Regions from separate parts of the Arthrobacter sp. U41 genome, predicted to be linked through region 2. Evidence: predicted binding sites of a transcription regulator. Region 2 holds the regulator's gene; the other holds the start of a gene.
The links. Region 2 encodes LexA, which represses DNA repair genes until DNA is damaged. Its sites were predicted from a motif close to TCGAACANNTGTTCGA; they were not measured.

Region 1: a site for LexA is predicted at 2,252-2,267, ahead of ASPU41_RS21360 (LexA family protein). Genes of this name have one in related genera too.

The regions. Positions count from the first base shown of each region.
Region 1 is NZ_CP015734.1:116,592-119,970, reverse strand. Features, by position in the region: gene ASPU41_RS21375 (hypothetical protein) at 1-136, opposite strand, end outside; gene ASPU41_RS21370 (hypothetical protein) at 143-457, opposite strand; gene ASPU41_RS21365 (Y-family DNA polymerase) at 498-1,778, opposite strand; gene ASPU41_RS21360 (LexA family protein) at 1,806-2,237, opposite strand; gene ASPU41_RS23650 (helicase associated domain-containing protein) at 3,261-3,379, opposite strand, start outside.
Region 2 is NZ_CP015732.1:2,759,728-2,763,106, forward strand. Features, by position in the region: gene ASPU41_RS12575 (ATP-dependent DNA helicase) at 1-1,806, shown strand, start outside; gene lexA (transcriptional repressor LexA) at 1,892-2,641, opposite strand; gene ASPU41_RS12585 (LysM peptidoglycan-binding domain-containing protein) at 2,981-3,379, shown strand, end outside.

The DNA of each region.
Region 1 (3,379 bases), on a different replicon from region 2:
GGACGAGCTGGCGCATGACCGGTTCCGGGTCTTCCATAAGCTCGGAGAGCCGGCGATGCACCTGCGCGAGGGTCGGCAGCGTGAACTCCGTCCGGACGCCGGCCCAGGTCTGATCATTGATGGTTTGAGGGGTCACTGTGGCCTAGTCGCTGATGCTTTCCAGCAGCCACTGGGGGGAGAGTGGATTCCGGCGCACCGTGAATGTCCGCAGCGCGGAGCTGCAGCCCAGGCGGACCTGGACGCGCCAGTATTCGATGCTGACCAGGTCGCCGCTGCCGACGGCTGCCGTGCGGCGGGTGTCCCACCAGGCGTCCCGTCCGTACCAGTGTTGGGAGTCGGTGTCGGGATCGACAAGCCAGATCTGTCCGTCGTGGCGGATGGCGAGGGGTTTACCTGCCGGGTCGGTCCGGACCTGCAGGTCGTGGGTCTGCGGGGAGGTGTCGGTGATGGTGCTCATGCGTGGCGTTTCTTCCGTGATTCTGCTGTCTTGCGGTGGTTTAGGCGGCTTTGACGAGGGGGAGTTCGTCCCAGTGGGTGGTGTAGCGGGGGGAGAGCATGTCCCGCTTCATGGTCCATTCCGGGCCGCTGCGGATACCGGCATGGCCCAGGCCGATGAAGCCGCGCCCGTACCGGCGGATGACATCTTCGAGAAGTGAACCGAGGTGGCGTTCCTCGTGCGGGTTTTCGAACAGGGCCAGGGGTGCCTGGTTGCCGCTGAGGCGCAGGTCGGTGACCATGATCCCAGCCCTGGCGTACCGGATGCCCTCCACGATGCGGGGAAGGAGCGCGTAGGCTGCTTTGGTGAGGATCACCGGGTCGGCGGTCGGCATCGGCAGGGTCACACTGACGGAGGGGTAGGAGGTGTCTTTCGGGTTGAAGTAGGAGGTCCCGGCGAATGCGGTGAGGACTTTGGCTTGGAGTCCGTGTCTGGCCAGCCGTGCCGAGGCCTGCTGGCCGTAGACGCTCATGACCTGCCGGATCCCGTCGGCGGTGGTGATGGGGGTGGCGAAGGAGCGGGAGAAGATGAGCTGGTCCCGGCCGATCCGTTCTTCCTCCATCGGGATGCAGGGGGTTCCCTGCAGTTCCAGGACGGTGCGCATCATGACCACGGAGAAGCGGTCCCGGATCATCACCGGGTCCGCCCGGGACAAGTCCAGAACGGAGTGGATGCCGAGGGCGTTGAGGCGTTTGGTCAACCGGGTGGCGACACCCCAGACCTCAATGACGGACAGACGCCGCATCAGCCCTTCTCTCTCGGCGGCGGGGACGGAGTCCCAGTGGCAGACCCCGGAGAACGCAGAGTTGTTCTTCGCCCATTTGTTCGCCAGCTTCGAAATCGTCTTCGTGGGTCCGATGCCGACGCAGACGGGCACGCCGACGTTGCGCCGCACGGCTGTCTTCATCGTCCGTCCGAGGGCGAGGAGTTCGTCGGGGGTGCCTTTGACGCCGAGGAAAGCCTCGTCGATGCTGTAGACCTCCAGCCAGGCCGAGTACCGGCCCAACAGCTCCATGACCCTGGCGCTGATGTCCCCGTAAAGCTCGTAGTTACTCGAGAGGGCGACGAGTCCCCATTCCTTGGCGCGGGGTGCGAGTTTGAACCACGGCTCGCCCATGGCGATGCCCAGGGCTTTGGCTTCGGGGGAGCGGGTGACGGCGCAGCCGTCGTTGTTGGAGAGGACGATGACGGGCCGGCCCTCCAGGGCGGGGTTGAAGGCCCGCTCGGCCGAGGCGTAGAAGCAGTTCACGTCCACGTGCGCGATCTGCGGCAGCTGCCGCATGACCGCCGGTTTAGACACGTCCGGGCCCTAAAGGTGGTGGAGGCATCGGGTTACGACGCCCCACACCACCAGATCGGATAAGGACGGTACCCGGATATCCGGGTACGCGGGGTTCTCTGCCTGCAGCACGACCCCGGTACCCGTGATCCGCAGCCGTTTGATGGTCAGCTCCCCGTCCAGGACCGCGACGACCACGGACCCGTCCACCGGTTCCAGGGCGCGGTTGACGATCAGTTCATCGCCGTCGCTGATCCCGGCGCCGGTCATGGAGTCCCCGGACACCCGCACCACGTAGGTGGACGTGACGTCCTTGATCAGGTGCTCATTCAGGTCGATCCGCCCGTCGAAGTAGTCCTGCGCGGGCGAGGGATACCCGGCCGCGACAGCGACCGGAGAGATCAGCACCGACAACAACGACGCACCCGCATCTATCACGCGGGGACCAACAAGAACGCCCACAACACACCTTTTATTCGAATATATCTTCGAATAATCATAGCGCTCAGCACTGACAGAAGAACTATCGACCTGTGGGATCGGCCTCCGGCGGGGGCCGGGTTGCACGCCAGTGGGGACAGCCTGAGCTGTGCGGAGGGCTCCGCCTGACCCCCAATGGGCACAACCCGGCGAAACGGTGCGCTGCGGCTCTGATTCGGTTTGGGGACGGCCTCCGTGGCTCCACGCTGCGGGATATGCCAAGGCGGCCATGGTCCACCGGGTTCACTCCGGAAGATCTGGTTGACAGGGTGAAAAGGTGGTCCTGGATTCTTAGTGTTTTACGTCCGTTTCCGGGCTGGTCATGTTTGACATTCATGCTGTTGCTGTTTCATTTGAGCGGCTCTGCCGCCAGGATTCAGGAGGCCACGATGACGAAGACACCACTGGAAGATTTCCTCAATGAGTGCCTCGCCGCAGATCCGGACGGGGACGGTCTCAGCGTGGAGGAACTGTATGGCTTGTACCTGAGCTGGTGCGGGCTCGAAAGGTGTGCACCCGTGGGTGGCAGGGCGTTCAGAGCCGGTTTGTGCGCAGCCAATGTCGGCATTGAAGACCGGGGACGACGGTGCCCGGGTCTGAGGATGACCGGCCCGGCAGCGTGCGATTACCTTGTCCACCGCGAACTGCCGCTCGCCGTGCTGGACGCCCCTGTCGGACGTCCTTCACTGATCTCACACCCGGTCCCTGAACGCGTCGCGCCGCTTCCGGGCCGCCCGGCCGGGGCCTCTGCCGCGCCGTGCCGGCTGCCTGAGGTGTCCGCGGCCCGGTCATCGACGCCCTATGTCCGGGACTGGTATCCGGTTGATCGCCCGCTGGCAGCAGCGCGGTAGTTGGCGGGCGTATGAGGAAAGCCTCCGCGCTAGTCCAGGACTCAAACGCGGAGGCTCCCGGCTCTCCAAGCTGGGGGACTGGAGAGCCGATATGAGTCTACTGGCAGGGGGTGAGGTCATGACCGCTGGCCGGCAGGGAGGCGCGACTTCCCGTTTATCGCCGGGGAGGGCGGCCCCGGGTCCTGCCCGCCTGCCATCCGGGAACGGCGGCGTCCAGGAGCTGGACCTTCACGGGGTCGAGGTCGGTCCGGCGCCGTTTGTACCGCTGGGTGT
Region 2 (3,379 bases):
ACCCTGGCCCTGCAGACCCAGATCGTCGGACGCGACCTGCCCCGGCTGCTGAAGACCATCACCCCGGCGCTGGAGCGGCCCGTCAAGGTCGCCCTCGTCAAGGGCCGTTCCAATTACGTCTGCCGCCACAAGCTCGAAGGCGGCTTCCCCTCGGAAGAACCCTCCGAAGGGCAGCTCTTCTCGCTCGGCGAGGACACCTCGGTACCGCACTTCGCCGCGGCGATGGGCGGCCCGTCGTCCCAGCTCGGCAAGGAAGTCGTCCGGCTGCGCGAATGGGCCGAGGACACCGTGACGGGGGACCGTGACGAACTCCTGCCCGGCGTAACCGACCGCGCCTGGCGGCAGGTCTCCGTCACGTCGATGGAGTGCCTCGGCGCCCAGAAATGCCCGCTGGCCGCCGAGTGCTTCAGCGAACTCGCCCGGCAGAACGCCGCCGACGCCGACCTCGTCGTCACCAACCACGCCATGCTTGCCGTCAGCGCCTTCGAGGGCCTCGCCGTCCTGCCGGAATACGATGTCGTGGTGGTCGATGAAGCCCACGAGCTGCAGGACCGCGTGACCGGTGCCGTGACCGGCCAGCTTTCCGTCGCGATGGTCCACGTCGCCGCGTCCGGCGCGCGGAAAAACACCGGCATCACCGTGGACGCACTGAACAACGCCGCGTCCAACCTCGAACTAGCCATTGAAGGGGTCCCCGGCGGACTCATGCCCAACGGCCTCAACAGCGAACAGCTGGACTGCGTGGACCAGCTGCGGGACGCCTGCCGCGCGGCCCTCTCAGATTCCAAGGGCGACAGCGCCAACACGGCCGACGGCGGCCGCCAGCTCGCGCGCTCCCGCCTGATGGTGATCCTGGAACTCTGCGAACGGCTGCTCGCCGCCCGCGAAAACCGCGAGGTGGTCTGGTTTTCCCGCAACAGCACCTTCGACCCGCAGCAGGGCTACGCCCAGCCGGACGAGTCCGCCCCGGCCCTGATCAACATCGCCCCGCTCAGCGTTGCCGGACGGCTCCGGGAGGGACTGTTCGCGGACCACACCGTCATCCTGACCTCGGCGACGCTGGCGATCGGGTCCGCTTTCGAACCGGCCGCGGGCGGCCTTGGCCTGGTCGGACCCGGGGCCCCCAGCTGGACCGGGGTCGACGTCGGCTCCCCCTTCGAATACCCCAAACAGGGCATCCTCTATGTAGCCAAGCACCTGCCCAAGCCCGGCCGCGGCTCATCCCCGGAAGCCCTCGACGAGCTCGAGAAGCTGATCCGGGCCTCCGGCGGCGGAGCCCTGTGCCTGTTCTCCTCCCGGCGCGCCGCCGAGGACGCCGCCGAAGCCATGCGTCCCCGGCTGGACATGAGCATCCTCTGCCAGGGCGATTCGACCATGACCGCGCTCGTGAAGCAGTTCGCCGACGAACCGGACACCTGCCTTTTTGGCACCATGTCCCTGTGGCAGGGCGTCGACGTGCCGGGAATCTCCTGCCGCCTGGTCGTGATCGACCGCATTCCGTTCCCGCGGCCGGATGATCCCCTGATGACGGCGCGGTCCCGGGCGGTGGCCCAGGCCGGCGGCAACGGCTTCATGAGTGTTTCCGCGACCCACGCCGCCATCCGCCTGGCCCAGGGTGCCGGCCGGCTGATCCGCACCACGACGGACAGGGGAGTGGTGGCCGTGCTCGACTCGCGGCTGTCCACCGAGCGCTACGGGGGGTTCCTTCGGGCCTCCCTGCCCCCGTTCTGGCCCACCACCGACCCCGCGGTCGCCGTCGCGGCCCTGGAGCGCCTCTCGAAGGAATCCGGGCAGCCCGCCACGTAACCGCGGGGCGCAGAAACGCGCAAGGGCCCCGCCGAATCCGGCGGGGCCCTTGCGGCAGCTTTCGGGGGTGCTGGTCCTCCCGCTGCTAAAGGGAGCGCAGCACCGAGACGACCTTGCCCATGATGACGGCGTGATCGCCGAGGATGGGCTCGTACTGGGTGTTCTGCGGCAGCAGCCAGGTGTGGCCGTCGCGCTGCCGGAAGGTCTTGACTGTTGCCTCGTCGTCCAGCAGGGCCGCGACAATGTCACCGTTGACGGCGTCGCCCTGCTGGCGGACCACCACCCAGTCACCGTCACAGATGGCTGCGTCAATCATCGAATCCCCTGCGACCTTGAGCATAAACAGATCACCGTGGCCCACCAGCTGGCGGGGCAGCGGCATAACGTCCTCGACGACCTGGTCGGCCAGGATCGGCCCGCCTGCTGCGATGCGGCCCACCAGCGGCACCATGGCGGTGTCGGTGGCGCTGGCCAGTTCGGAAACAGACAGGCCGCCGACAGTGCGCAGGCCGCCGGGCTTCGCAACTCCCGAGATCTTTGTGGTGCCCTCATCGAGGGTCAACGGCATCAGCACTTCCATGGCGCGGGGACGCTTGGGATCGCGCCGCAGGTAGCCGAGCTTTTCGAGCTGGGAGAGCTGGTGGGTCACGCTGGAAAGGCTGGCCAGGCCGACGGTGTCGCCGATCTCGCGCATGGACGGCGGGTAGCCGTTGTCCGTTACGGAGCGCTGGATGGTTTCCAGGATCTTCTTCTGCCGGACCGTAAGGCTCTTGGGTGGCCGGGCTGCCTGCGGGCTCCGCTGGGTGGCCCTGCCGCCGGTGGCTTGTGCTGCCATGTTCGCCAACGCCTTTCCGTTCCCCCGGCCGCCGTGGCTGCGGCTTCCGGGAACCTCCGGCCTGAAATGTCAGACCCTGCTGATCAACTGCAGAAGTGGTTGTTCTTGACTCAAACGTAGGCCAGCCACACGGCTTTTTCAAACATTTGTTCTAGCGAGTCTCGACAATGTTCGTCAATAGGTGCTAAAACAGAACAAGCAGGGTTCGAATATGTGTTCTAGTCGGACCCGGCTCGGGCACAGCATGACGTTCGGTTCTTTGTTCGAAGGTTAGGCCGGTTGGCGGCAGGTACGTGGAGTACGCCGGGCGGCACAGTATGGTCCAGGAGGGCTCAGTTCATGTCAGTATCAAGCGCGTTTCACGACACTTTCGGCCGCGACGCATTCGGCAACTACGGCCGCCCCGGCGGCGGTGCGCCCGCCGGCCGGCACGACCCTGCCGGCCGGGCCGACGGCGGCGCGTCCGCTGCGCGGCGCAGCCCGGCCGCGGTGCAGAGCCCGGCCGGATCCGGTCAGCGGGCCAGGCAGGCTCCGCTCAGGCTCACCCGGCGCGGCCGCTTTGTCTTCATTGGGGTGCCGCTGATCCTGCTGGCGGCGCTGATCCTTTCCTTCAGCGGCTTCCTCAACGCCCCCGCCAAGGCAGCGGACTCCGCCGCCGAACTGTCACTGACCCCGACGGTGACCGTTACGGTGCAGGCCGGTGAGTCCCTCTGGGCCATCGCCGAGGTGGTGGCGCCG